2 linked regions of the Roseisolibacter agri genome follow. The protein of the gene in region 1 interacts with the protein of each later gene in a pairwise test. Links are inferred from orthologs where the notes say so. Each region holds a gene or a part of one and is shown in the gene's direction. Other genes may lie near its edges.

Region 1 (7,533 bases):
CCGGCCGCTGCTGGCCGACGCGGACGATCCGCTGGCGGCGCTGGCCGCGCTGCTGGCGCGCCGGTCGGCGGCCTACGAGACGGCCGACCTCACGGTGGACACCGACGGGCTCGACCCGGCCGGCGTCGCCGACCGGGTGGCGGCGCTGGTCCGGGCGGCGGAGGGAGGAGCATGACGGCGGATCGCGACGACCCGTCGCCCGAGGGGCTCGCCCCTGAGGGCCTGGACGCGCTGCTGCAGGAGCTGCGGGAGCGCTTCGACGGCTCGGCGGACCTCCGGGCGGTCCGGGTGTATCTGGCGGCGCGGGGGTACGACGCGCGTCGGATCGATACGGTGGTGTCCGCCTTCGCGGGCGATCCTGGAAACGGGGGGCCCGCGCCGGCCGCACGACCGGCGGGCGCGGCCGATCCGGCTATCGGGGCGGCGAGCGCCGCAGAATCGGCGGACGCCGTCCCGCCGGCTCCGCCCGCGCTCCGCATCCCCGCGGCCCACGAGCGGGCGCGCTTCTCCAGCGAGGCGTGGGGCCACCTGATCCAACGCAGGGCGGCGGCCGGCTGGTCGGTCGCCGAGCTCGAACACGTGATCGAGCGGGCGCTCGTTCAAATAGATGGACGCATCGCGGTCGACGACCTCCGCGCGCTGATCGACGGCGCGTTCGGCGGATCGGCCGAGTCCTCGACGGTACACTAGGGACCATGGCGACCAAGAAGACAGCGACGAAGAAGACGACGGCCAAGAAGGCGACCGCCGCCGGCGGCGCGCGGACCACGCGCGCCCGGGCGGCCGCCTTCGATCCGGCCGCGGACGAGGAGCCGACGCCTCCGGGCACGACCTCCCTCGTCATCGTCGAGTCGCCGGCGAAGGCGAAGACGATCGGCAAGTACCTCGGCCGCGGCTACAAGGTGCGCGCGACCGTGGGCCACATCATGGACCTGCCCGAGAAGAAGCTGGGCGTCGACGTGGACCACGGCTTCGACGTGCAGCTGGAGCCGATCGCGGGCAAGGAGAAGACGATCGCGGAGCTGAAGAGCGCCGCGAAGGACGCGAAGGAGATCTTCGTCGCGACCGACCCTGACCGCGAGGGCGAGGCGATCGCCGCGCACGTCGCGGACCTCATCACGCCCAAGCGCGGCCCCAAGCCGACCATCCGGCGCGTCCTCTTCCACGAGATCACGAAGGAAGGGATCGCGCGGGCGATGGAGCAGCCGGGCGACATCGACTCGGGCAAGGTCGACGCACAGCAGGCGCGCCGCGTCCTCGATCGCCTGGTGGGCTACAAGGCCAGCCCGGTGCTCTGGAAGACGGTGAAGAAGGGGCTCTCCGCCGGCCGCGTGCAGACGGTGGCGCTGCGCCTGATCGTCGAGCGCGAGCGCGAGATCCGCGCGTTCCTGCCGGTCGAGTACTGGTCGGTCACCGCGCAGCTGGAGAAGGGGACGCAGCCCTTCACCGCGAAGCTCCACCACGTCGATGGGAAGAAGCCCGAGATCTCGAACGCCGCGCAGGCGGACGCGATCCTCGCGGACCTCGCGGGGCGCGACATCTTCCCGGTCACCGACGTGAAGCGGCGCGAGCGTCGCAAGAACCCGCAGGCGCCGTTCACGACCTCCACGCTGCAGCAGGAGGGCGCGAAGAAGCTGGGCTTCGGCTCCAAGCGCACGATGCGCCTCGCGCAGGACCTGTACGAGGGCATCGACCTCGGCCCCGAGGGCGCGGTCGGCCTCATCACGTACATGCGTACCGACTCGACGCGCGTGGCGGAGAGCGCGGCGACGGCGGCGCGCGAGCACCTGCGCACGCTCTTCGGCGAGGACTACCTCGCGCCGGGGCTGCAGCTGTACGGCAGCACGAAGCAGACGAACGCGCAGGACGCGCACGAGGGCATCCGCCCCACCGATCCGACGCGCCGTCCGGAGCTGGTGCGCAAGTACCTCTCGGCCGACCAGCTGAAGCTCTACGAGCTGGTGTGGAAGCGCTTCATGGCGTCGCAGATGGCGCCCGCGGTGTTCGATACCACCACCGTCGACTTCGAGCTGAAGCCCACGTCGGGTGCGGCCTACGCGTCGGGCGTGTCGTCGTACGCGTTCCGCGCCACGGGCAGCGTCGTGAAGTTCCAGGGCTTCCTCGCGCTCTACCGCGAGGCGCGCGAGGAGGGCGACTCGGTCGCGCTCGAGGACGAGCAGGCGCTGCCGATGCTGGAGCTGGGGGAGCGCGTGCCGGTGAAGGAGATCGTGCCGCAGCAGCACTTCACGCAGCCGCCGCCGCGGTTCTCCGAGGCGTCGCTGGTGAAGGAGCTGGAGCGCCTCGGCATCGGCCGCCCGTCGACGTACGCGTCGATCATCTCGGTGCTCGCCGACCGCCGCTACGTGCTGCTCGAGCAGCGCCGCTTCTTCCCGACCGCGCTCGGCGAGACGGTCGAGAAGGTGATGGTGAAGAAGTTCCCGGCCATCTTCGACGTGCAGTTCACGTCGACCATGGAAGGGGAGCTCGATCGCGTCGAGGGCGGCACGGTCGACTGGCGCACCGCGCTGCAGGAGTTCTGGGGCCCGTTCTCCGAGGAGCTGCACGACCGCGACCTCGACCTGCTGATCGCCGAGGCGCACGACCTCTCCGCGCTGGAGACGGAGCGGTGCAAGGAGTGCGGCGGGAAGCTGGTGCCGAAGGCGGGCTTCTTCGGCCCGTTCGTCGCGTGCGAGAACCACCCGAAGAACTGCAAGTACACGCGGCCGATCACGGGCGAGCGCAAGCCGCCGGTGGTGACCGAGTACCTGTGCCCCGAGTGCGGCGCGCCGATGTACCTGCGCCAGGGCAAGAGCGGCGATTTCCTGGGCTGCAGCCGCTTCCCGAAGTGCCGCGGCACGCGCGCGCTGCCGACGGGCGTGAAGTGCCCGAAGGACGGCGGCGACATCTCGCAGCGCAAGTCGAAGGCGCGCGGCAAGATCTTCTACGGCTGCGAGAACTATCCCAACTGCGACTTCGTCGTCTGGGACAAGCCGGTGAAGGACGTCTGCCCCGAGTGCGGCTACGAGGGCGCGGAGGCGAAGCAGAACAAGACGCGCGGCAGCTACCGCAAGTGCCTGAAGTGCGGCAACGAGTGGGACGTCGCCGATCCGACCGAGTCGGCGGAGCAGGGCGCCGAGGAGCCGGTGGCGGTCTGACTGCGCGCGGCTTGGCGACGGAGGGAGAATGCACGCGGGGGCGCCGACCGGCTGGTCGGCGCCCCCGCGTCGCATCCGGCCCCGCCGCGGCTCAGGGAAGCTGCAGCTCCTGGCCCGGGTGGATCATGTCCGGGTTCGGGATCGCGTCGCGATTGGCCGCGTGGATCTTCTTCCACTGCGACGCGTCGCCGTAGACGTCCTTGGCGATCTTGGAGAGCGTGTCACCCGCCTTCACGGTGTAGGTGCGGCCGGCGGTCGCCTCGCCGCTGCGCGTGGCCTGGTCGGCGAAGCCGCTGTTGACCTGGAGGCTGACCTGCGCGTCGGAGGCGACCGCGCGGATCGCCTGCTGCGCCTTGTCGCGGTCGGCCTCGGTGCCCACGGTGCCCCGGACCTCGGAGCCGCTCACCTGCAGCCCGTAGACGTTGACGCCCTGGCGCTGGAGCGCCGCGGCGATGTCGGATTGGGTGGTCATCTGCCCTCCGGTGATGGATCGTGCGCGCCTGCCGCGCGGGGTGCATCGGATGGCCGGCGCGGACGGGCCGCGCACGGGACCGCGCGCATGTGCAAGGGATGGTCCCGGCGGACGGCGGCCGGGTTCGCCGGACGACGAAACCCTTTGCGCCACGGGGCGTGTCGAAGCGTCGCCTCGCCGGTACGATGCGCTCTTCCGCGGGGCCGCAACGAAGTGCATAGTAGCAGCCGCTTGGGGCCGCGCCGCCGCGGTCTCGCTCCCCGTTCGTCGCTTCCCCCCGCCGCACATGCGCCTTCCCCGTTCGCGCCCCGTCCTCGCCGCCGGTGCCGCCGCCGTCGTCGCCATCGCGGGCCTCGTCGCCTGGCGCACCCTCGGCGCCGCGAAGCCCGAGACCGATCCCCTCGTCGTCCAGGTGAAGGAGGGCGACTTCAAGGTCACCGTCACTACCACGGGCGAGCTGCGCGCCGTGAAGTCGGTGCAGGTGCAGGGGCCGCCCAACCTCCCGCAGGCGCAGATCTACCAGCCGATCAAGATCGCGACGCTGGTCCCCGAGGGGACGGTGGTGAAGGCGGGCGACATGGTCGCGGAGCTCGATCGCGGCGCCGCCGCCGGCAAGTTGAACGAGGTGCAGCTCAACGTGCAGAAGGCGGAGGCGCAGTACACGCAGGCGCAGCTCGACTCGACGCTCAACCTCTCCAAGGCGCGCGAGGAGCTGCGCACGCTGGAGTTCGCGCTCGAGGAGAAGCGCATCGCCAAGGAGCAGGCGCAGTACGAGGCGCCCTCGGTGCGCCGGCAGGCGGAGATCGACCTGCAGAAGGCCGACCGCGCCCTCGCGCAGGCGAAGCGCGACTACGCGACCAAGACGCAGCAGGCGATCGCGAAGATGCGCGAGGTCGGCGCGGACCTCGACCGCCACAAGAACACGCTCAAGATCATCCAGGACGTCGTGGGCGCCTTCACGATCAAGGCGCCGGCGCCGGGCATGGTGATCTACGCCAAGGAGTGGAACGGCCGGAAGAAGGTCGTCGGCTCGCAGGTCTCGCCGTGGGAGCCCACGGTGGCGACGCTCCCCGACCTGACGCAGATGGAGTCGATCACCTACGTCAACGAGATCGACGTGCGGAAGCTCGCGGTCGGCCAGGAGGTGAAGCTCTCGCTCGACTCCGATCCGTCCAAGGTGCTCACGGGGAAGGTCACCGCGGTCGCCAACGTCGGCGAGCAGCGCCCGAACACGGACGCCAAGGTGTTCGAGGTGAAGGTGCAGGTGATGCAGTCGGACACGACGCTGCGCCCCGGCATGACGACGTCGAACGCCGTGCAGACGGCGGTCGTGAAGAAGGCGCGCTTCATCCCGCTCGAGGCGGTGCAGGCCGACAGCGGCCGCACCTTCGTCTTCCGCCGCCGCGGCGGCTCGGTCGTGCGGCAGGAGATCGAGACGGGCCTGATGAACGACAACGAGGTGATCGTCGCCCGCGGCCTGGAGCCGCGCGACGAGGTGCTCCTCGCCGCGCCCGCCGACGCCGCGACGCTGCAGACGGTCACGCTCCCCGGCCGGCCGAAGCAGTCCGCGCCCGCGAAGCCCTCCGACAGCGCGCAGAAGGCGCCGGTGCCCGTGGTGCCGCCCACGGCCGCGCCGACGCCGGCGCCCGCCGCTGCCCCAGTCGCCAAGGCGACCGCCGCTTCCACGTCGCGCTGAGCGGTACCGTGGGAGTCGTCACCACACCCCAGGGGGCGACGTACGCGCCGCCCGCGGGCGGCACGGGCGCGCCCGGCGCCGACGCGCGCCCGCCGCACGGCAGCGACCGCGCCGCCACGCTCCGCCTCATCGCCTTCGGCCTGCGCGCCGCCATCGAGGCGGTCGGCCACAACACCCTCCGCGCCGCCCTCACCTCGCTCGGCATCCTCTTCGGCGTCGCGTCGGTCATCGCGATGCTGGCCATCGGCAAGGGCGCCGAGCAGGAGATCCTGGCGCAGATGAAGCTCCTGGGCTCCAACAACGTGATCGTCACGCCGCTGGTGGAGCAGAAGGAGGAGAAGGCCGGCGAGAAGGACGAGAAGGAGAGCAAGCGCTACACGCCCGGCCTCACCGCGCTCGACGCGCAGAGCATCCGCGACGTCGTGCCGCAGGTGCGCTCGGTCAGCACGGAGCTGTCGCTGCAGACCAACGCCACGCGCGAGGGGCAGCGCCGCTCGGTGAAGCTCGTGGGCGTCGACAGCGCGTACTTCAGCGCCTTCAACCTCGAGATGGCGGAGGGTGGCCGCTTCGCGCCGATGCACCTCGAGCGCGGCATGCCGGTCGCCGTCATCGGCAGCGGGCTGCGCGCGCGCTTCTTCACCAAGGAGCCGCCCATCGGCCGCCGCATCAAGGTCGGCGAGACGTGGCTCACGGTCGTCGGCGTGCTCGCGCCGCGCCCGGTCTCCGAGCAGACCGCGCAGCGCCTCGGCATCCGCGATGCGAACATGGACGTCTACGTCCCGCTGTCGACCGCGCTGCTGCGCTACCGCAACCGCGCGCAGATCACCAACCGCGACGTCGAGCGCGCGGCGCAGGAGTTCAACAACGACGACGAGGCGACCAAGAACGAGGACGCCACCGCGCGCGCCGAGCGGCTGAACCAGAACCAGCTCGACCGCCTGGTCGTGCAGGTGGCCGACGCGCGCTACGTCTCGCAGGTCGCGGAGGTCGTGCAGCGGCTGATGGCGCGCCGGCACAACGGCGTCGTCGACTTCGAGGTCAACGTCCCCGAGATGCTCCTCAAGCAGGAGCAGCGCACGAAGACGATCTTCAACGTCGTCCTCGGCGCCATCGCGTCGATCTCGCTGATCGTCGGCGGCATCGGGATCATGAACATCATGCTCGCCTCGGTGCTGGAGCGCATCCGCGAGATCGGCGTGCGGCGCGCGCTCGGCGCCAGCCAGCGCGACGTGCTCGCGCAGTTCCTCGCCGAGGCCGTGCTCATCAGCCTCGCGGGCGGCATGGCGGGCATCCTGCTCGGCGTCGGGCTCAGCGTCGGCATCGAGCGCTTCGCCAAGATCGCCACGATCGTCTCCCCACTCTCGGTGTTCGTCGCCTTCGGCGTGTCGCTGACGGTGGGGCTCGTGTTCGGCATCGTCCCCGCGTGGCGCGCCGCCCGCCAGGATCCCGTCGTCTGCCTGCGCTACGAATGATGGACGCCTTCCGCACCCTCCGCCGGCCGGCCGCGCGCGCCGTCTCCGCGCTCCTGCTGGCCGCGCCGCTCTCCGCGCAGGCGCCCGCCGCTCCGATGCCCACGCAGGCCCCTGCACGTGAGCCGGTCGGTCCCACGATCACGCTCGAGGAGACCGTCGACCGGGCGCTCGGCAACGGGCCGAGCGCGCGCGCGGCCCGCAGCGCCCGCGACGCGGCACGCTGGCGCGAGCGCGGATTCTCGGCCGGCCTGATGCCGCGCCTGTCGTTCGCCGGCACGCTGCCCAGCTACCGCCGCGCGATCACGCCGATCGTGCAGCCGGATGGCACCATCCGCTATCTCAGCCAGCGGCTCACGCAGTCGAGCGCGGAGCTGCGGCTGGAGCAGCCGATCGCGTTCACGGGCGGCAACGTGTTCGTGTCGTCCGCGCTAGAGCGCGCCGACATCACGGGCAACGCCTCCGGCTCGCGGCTCTGGCAGTCGACGCCGTTCACCATCGGGATCGAGCAGTCGCTCTTCCGGCCGAACAACATCGCCTGGAACTCGCGCGAGCAGGACCTGCAGCTGACGGTCGCCGAGCGCGCGTACGTCGAGGCGCGCGAGGACGCGTCGGCCGCCGCGGTGACCGCGTTCTTCGACCTGTACGCGGCGCAGATGAACCTCGCCAACGCCGAGACGAATGCCGCCGTCAACGACTCGCTCTTCCTGCTGTCCAAGGGGCGCTTCGAGGTCGGCCGCA
Region 2 (4,980 bases), on another replicon or contig:
CTGCTGGTCGAGGCGCCGTCGGACACGTGGCCGCGCGTGCTCGCGGCGCCGCCGGACTCCACCGGGCCCGCGCAGTCGCTGCAGGAGCCGCGCTGGCGCCCGGACGGCGCGCGGCTCGCCTTCGTCGCGGTGGCGCAGGGCGTGGGGCGGCTGCTCGTGGCGACGCCCGGTGGCACCGTCGACACGAAGGTCCGCATCGCGGCCGTCCCCTACTGGGGCACGCCGGTCGCCTGGTCGCCGGACGGCGGCGCGATCGCCGCCGCGGTGACGGCGCTGGGGGACCGTCGCGCGCTCACGACGCGCGTGGTGGCCGCCGACCTGGCGACGGGCACGACGCGCGTGCTGCACGAGTCGGGATCGGACGGCGGTCCGCGCGTCGAGCCCACGACCGCGGTGCGCTGGGCGACCGACGGTCGGGTGTACGTCGCCACGATCGTCGGTCAGACGGGACCCGACTCGCTGCCGACGCCCGTCTCGCGCGTGTGGGCGATCGACGGCGGCGGCGTCCGGCGCCTCGTGCGCGACTCGCTCGTGGGGCTCGTGCAGGACCTCGCGCCGGACGCGAGCTGGGTGCTGGCGCTGCGCCGCCGCTTCGTCTCGAGCGTGGCGCCCTTCCGCACCGCGGACGACTACCGCGAGCTGGCGCGCATCGACGTGCGCACCGGCGCGGCGACGGCGCTCGCGAGCCGCGAACGGCTGCCGGTCCCACTGCTCACGCCGGGCGACCCGCGCGTGACGAACGACCGCATCCGCTGGGCGCGCCTGAGCGCCGACGGCGCGCGCGTCGTGGTCGCGATCAACGTCGAGCAGGGCGATCCGTTCGCGACGCGGCTCGTGTATCGCGCACTGACGCGCGACGGCGCGGCGGTCGGCGACCTCCCGGGCGACCCGACGGAGGCGCCGGGCAGCGTGGCGCTGCTGCGGTGATGTACGCGTGAGCGACCGCTACCCCATCCCCGCCGGCGAGCACCGCGCACAGCAGGAGATCTCGCGCAGCCGCTTCATCGCCACCATCGCGCCCGCCGCGACGGTGGAGGACGCGCAGGCCTTCATCGCGCGCATGCGCGCCGAGTTCCCCGACGCGACGCACAACTGCTGGGCGTTCGTCGTCGGGCCGCCGGGGAGCACGGGCCGCGTGGGCATGAGCGACGACGGCGAGCCACACGGCACCGCCGGTCGCCCGATGCTGACGGTGCTGCTGCACTCGGGCGTCGGCGACGTGGCCGCGGTGGTGACGCGCTACTACGGCGGCACGAAGCTCGGCACCGGTGGCCTCGTGCGCGCGTACGGCGGCGCCGTGCAGCACGCGCTCGAATCGATGCCGCGCGCCGAGCGGGTGGAGTGGATCGACTGCGTGCTGACGATCGGCTACGGCGACGTGACCGTCGTGCAGCAGCTCATCGCGGGCCACGAGGGCCGCGTCGCGGAGGAGTCGTACGCGGCCGACGTGACGTACCGCGTGACGCTCCCCGACGCGCGGCGCGATGCGTTCGCGGCGGCGGTGCTGGACGCGACGCGGGGGCAGGCGCTGGTCGACTGAAGCGCTGCGTGCCGCGTGCGGCCCGGTCGGGTGTCATCCCGAGCGCAGCCAGGCATCCGCTCTCCGAGGCGAGAGGCGTCCCACGCGTGACGCATACCAGGTCCCTCTCCTTCGCTGCGCTCAGGATCGGGACGACATCTAGATCGAATCCGCGATCGCCGCGATCTCCTCCGCGTCGCGCCACGCGTCCGTCAGCACCTCCAGCTCGCCCTCCAGCGCGCGGCGCTCCTGCTCCTCGTGTAGCGCCATCTCCACCGCCAGGCGCTCCACCGGCGTGAGCGCGAGCGCGCCGACGCGGCGCCACTCGGCCATCACGCGCCCGCCCGGGCGACTGGAGCGCCGCGCGGCCGCGTGCAGCCAGCCGAGCGCGTCGCCGCGCTCGTCGATCGCGTGCACCGCGGCGCGCACCTGCCCCGCGCTCGCGCCCCACGCGTTCGCGCGCGCGAGCAGCGCGCCCAGCGCGCGCGTCGCCGATGCGCCGCGCAGGTCCGTCTCGCCGCCGTCGTGCTGCAGGCGCAGCGCGACGCCGTCGGCGCCGTCCTGCAGCAGCGTGCTCTCGCGCAGGTGGCGCACGCGGATGTCCGCGTCCGGCGCGCCGTCCGCCGGGTCGCCGAGCGAGACGCGCGCGATCACGCGCTCGGAGAGCAGCCACTCCTTCGCCATCTCGTAGGGCACCGTCACGCCGCCGGCGAGGTATCCGGCGACGAAGATGCCGCCCGACCAGAGGCCCGCCACGAGCGCCGGGACCGCGATCGGCGCCGCCACGACCGCCGCCGCCGCGCCCACGCCGCCGGCCGTCACCGCGCGCCGGCGGCGGCGCCCGAACTGGTCGCCGTAGCGCCACGCCGCGAACTCCGGCCGCAGCGGCCGCCCGATGCGCACCAGCTCCAGCCCCTCGCGCAGCTTCGCGAGCCCGATGTTGTCCGTCGAGACGCGCACGCGCGTGTCGCGGAACAGCCGCTCCGCGTCCTCGATCGCCTCCCAGCGCTGCTCCATGGGCGCCAGGTTCCAGCGCTCGCAGCGGCGGCAGACCGCCCACAGGCGCCCGCGGTCGGCGTCGAACGCCACGCGGCGTCCGACGGGGAACGACTCCAGCGCCTCGTTCCCGGGGAACGGCGCGTCGCAGAAGAGGCAGGCGGCGTACACGGCAGACTCGGGAGCACGAACGGGAAGCGGGGGCGTGCATCCTGTGATGCACGCCCCCGCTCATCCGCGCAAGACGCCGGCCGCCGCGTCAGAAGGCCGCGGCCTCCAGCTCCATCACCGTCGCCGCGCCGCTCTGCATCGTCGCCGCCAGCGCGTCCACCTGCGGCAGCAGCTTCGCGAAGTAGAAGCGCGCCGTCTTCACCTTCGCGTCGTAGAAGCGCGCCTCGCCGTTCGCGCTCGGCAGCCGGTCGAGCGCCACGCGCGCCATCTTCAGCCACATCCAGCCCGTCGCGACCAGCCCCATCATCCGCAGGAAGTCGGTCGCCGCGGCGCCCGCCTCGTCGGGGTTCTGCATCGCCTTCTGGATGACCGTCATGATGCTCTCCTGCGTCTTGCGCACCGCGTCGCCGAGCTGCGCGGCGAGGTCGGACACGCGCGCGTCCGCCTGCGCCTCCTTGAGGTCCGCCTGCACCAGCGCGAGGAAGCGGCGCAGCAGCCGGCCGTTCCCCTCCGGCACCTTGCGGCCGATCAGGTCGAGCGCCTGCACGCCGTTCGTCCCCTCGTAGATCTGCGCGATGCGCGCGTCGCGGACGAACTGCTCCAGCCCGTACTCCTTGATGTAGCCGTGGCCGCCCAGGCACTGCAGCGCGAGGTTCGCGCTCTCGAAGCCCGTGTCCGTCAGGAAGCCCTTGATGATCGGCGTCATCAGCGCGACCAGGTCCTCGGCCTCCTTCCGCTTCTCCTCGTCGGGGTGCTTCTCCTCGATGTCGATCAGCTGCCCGACCCAGTACGCGAGCGCGCGCTCGCCCTCGATGTACGCCTTCTGCGTCAGCAGCATGCGGCGCACGTCGGGGTGCACGATGATCGGGTCGGCCTCCTGCTCCGGCGCCTTCTTGCCGGTGAGCGCGCGGCCCTGGATGCGGTCCTTCGTGTAGGCGAGCGCGTTCTGGTACGCGACCTCCGCGAGGCCGAGCCCCTGCAGGCCGACGCCGAGGCGCGCGCCGTTCATCATCGTGAACATCGCGCGCATCCCCTTGTGCTCCTCGCCCACCAGCCAGCCCGTCGCGCCGTCGAAGTTCATGACGCACGTCGCGTTGCCCTTGATCCCCATCTTGTGCTCGATGGAGCCGCAGGTGACGCCGTTCGGCGTGCCGACGCCGCCCTCCTCGGTGGGGAGGAACTTGGGCACGATGAACATCGAGATCCCCTTCGTGCCCGCGGGCGCGTCGGGCAGCTTGGCCAGCACGAGGTGGATCACGTTCTCGGCCAGGTCGTGGTCGCCCGCGGAGATGAAGATCTTGGTGCCCGTGACCTTGTAGGCGCCGTCGCCCGCGGGCACCGCCTTCGTGCGGATGATGCCGAGGTCCGTGCCGGCGTGCGCCTCGGTGAGGCACATCGTGCCCGTCCACGTGCCGTCGACGATCTTCGGCATGAAGCGCTGCTTCAGCTCCGCGTTGCCCCACTTCTCGAGCGTCATCGCGACGCCGTGGCCGAGCTCCGGGTACATCGCGAACGAGAGGTTGGCGGCGCACATCATCTCGTTCAGCACGAAGCGCGTGAGGTGCGGCAGCCCCTGCCCGCCGAACTCCGTGGGCGCCGTCATCGCGGGCCAGCCGCCCTTCACGAACTCGTCGTACGCCTCGCGGAAGCCCTTCGGCGTCGTGACGACGCCGTTCTCGTAGCGGCACCCCTCGGCGTCGCCGCTCTGGTTGACGGGCGCGAGGTACTGCTCGCACAGCTTGGCGCCCTCCTCGAGGACGGCCAGCAGCATGTCCGGCGTGGCCTCCTCGTAGCCCGGCAGCCGCGAGAGCTGCTCGACGTCGAGGACCTCGGTGAGGAGGAAGCGGATGTCGTCGAGCGGCGCCTTGTAGGTCGGCATGGGACTCGGGTCCGGTGGAGGTGGCGATCGGCGCGCGGCGCCTGCCGAACGGTGTTCTGTGGTAATTGTGCGACCGCGACCGCCGGGCGGCAAGACGTCGCCAGGACGTCGCCAGGACGTCGCCAGGACGTCGCCGCCGGGCGGTCGTGGGTGTGCTGGCGTCAGCGCACGACGGCGAACAGCGCCGGGATCTCGACGCTCAGCGTCCGCCCGCCGGCCAGCTGCAGGATCGTGCGCGCCGTGTAGTAGCCCTGCGCGAACGGACGCACCGTGCTCCCCGCGGGGGGCGTGAAGCGCAGGCGCACGGAGCCACGGCCGATGGTCCCGGGCGCCCCCGGCTGCGCGAGCGTGAGCGTCGTGTCGCGCCCGCCGCCGGTGATGCGGAGCTGCGCTGCCTGCACCACTTGGTCGGGGA

Evidence for each region. Proteins that work in one complex are often made in the same cells at the same time.
Region 2: the proteins of topA (region 1) and rosag_RS02455 interact in binary tests that used the Escherichia coli proteins (3 or more experiments, as listed by UniProt). The link is inferred for Roseisolibacter agri from one-to-one orthologs.

What each region holds. Positions count from the first base shown.
Region 1 is NZ_BRXS01000007.1:208,562-216,094, forward strand. The notes cover bases 379-3,425. They hold topA (type I DNA topoisomerase), read left to right. Parts: upstream 379-695; coding sequence 696-3,155; downstream 3,156-3,425. Other genes in these bases: rosag_RS22020 (hypothetical protein), read left to right, coding at 379-690; rosag_RS22030 (LysM peptidoglycan-binding domain-containing protein), read right to left, coding at 3,247-3,425. Outside these bases: rosag_RS22015 (shikimate kinase), read left to right, coding at 1-175; more of rosag_RS22020, read left to right, coding at 172-378; more of rosag_RS22030, read right to left, coding at 3,426-3,627; rosag_RS22035 (efflux RND transporter periplasmic adaptor subunit), read left to right, coding at 3,914-5,323; rosag_RS22040 (ABC transporter permease), read left to right, coding at 5,332-6,795; rosag_RS22045 (TolC family protein), read left to right, coding at 6,792-7,533. UniProt on the Escherichia coli protein: Releases the supercoiling and torsional tension of DNA, which is introduced during the DNA replication and transcription, by transiently cleaving and rejoining one strand of the DNA duplex.
Region 2 is NZ_BRXS01000001.1:609,869-614,848, reverse strand. The notes cover bases 1-2,737. They hold rosag_RS02455 (YigZ family protein), read left to right. Parts: upstream 1-934; coding sequence 935-1,540; downstream 1,541-2,737. Other genes in these bases: rosag_RS02450 (hypothetical protein), read right to left, coding at 1,679-2,686; rosag_RS02460 (TolB family protein), read left to right, coding at 1-927. Also shown: rosag_RS02445 (acyl-CoA dehydrogenase C-terminal domain-containing protein), read right to left, coding at 2,775-4,565; rosag_RS02440 (Ig-like domain-containing protein), read right to left, coding at 4,727-4,980.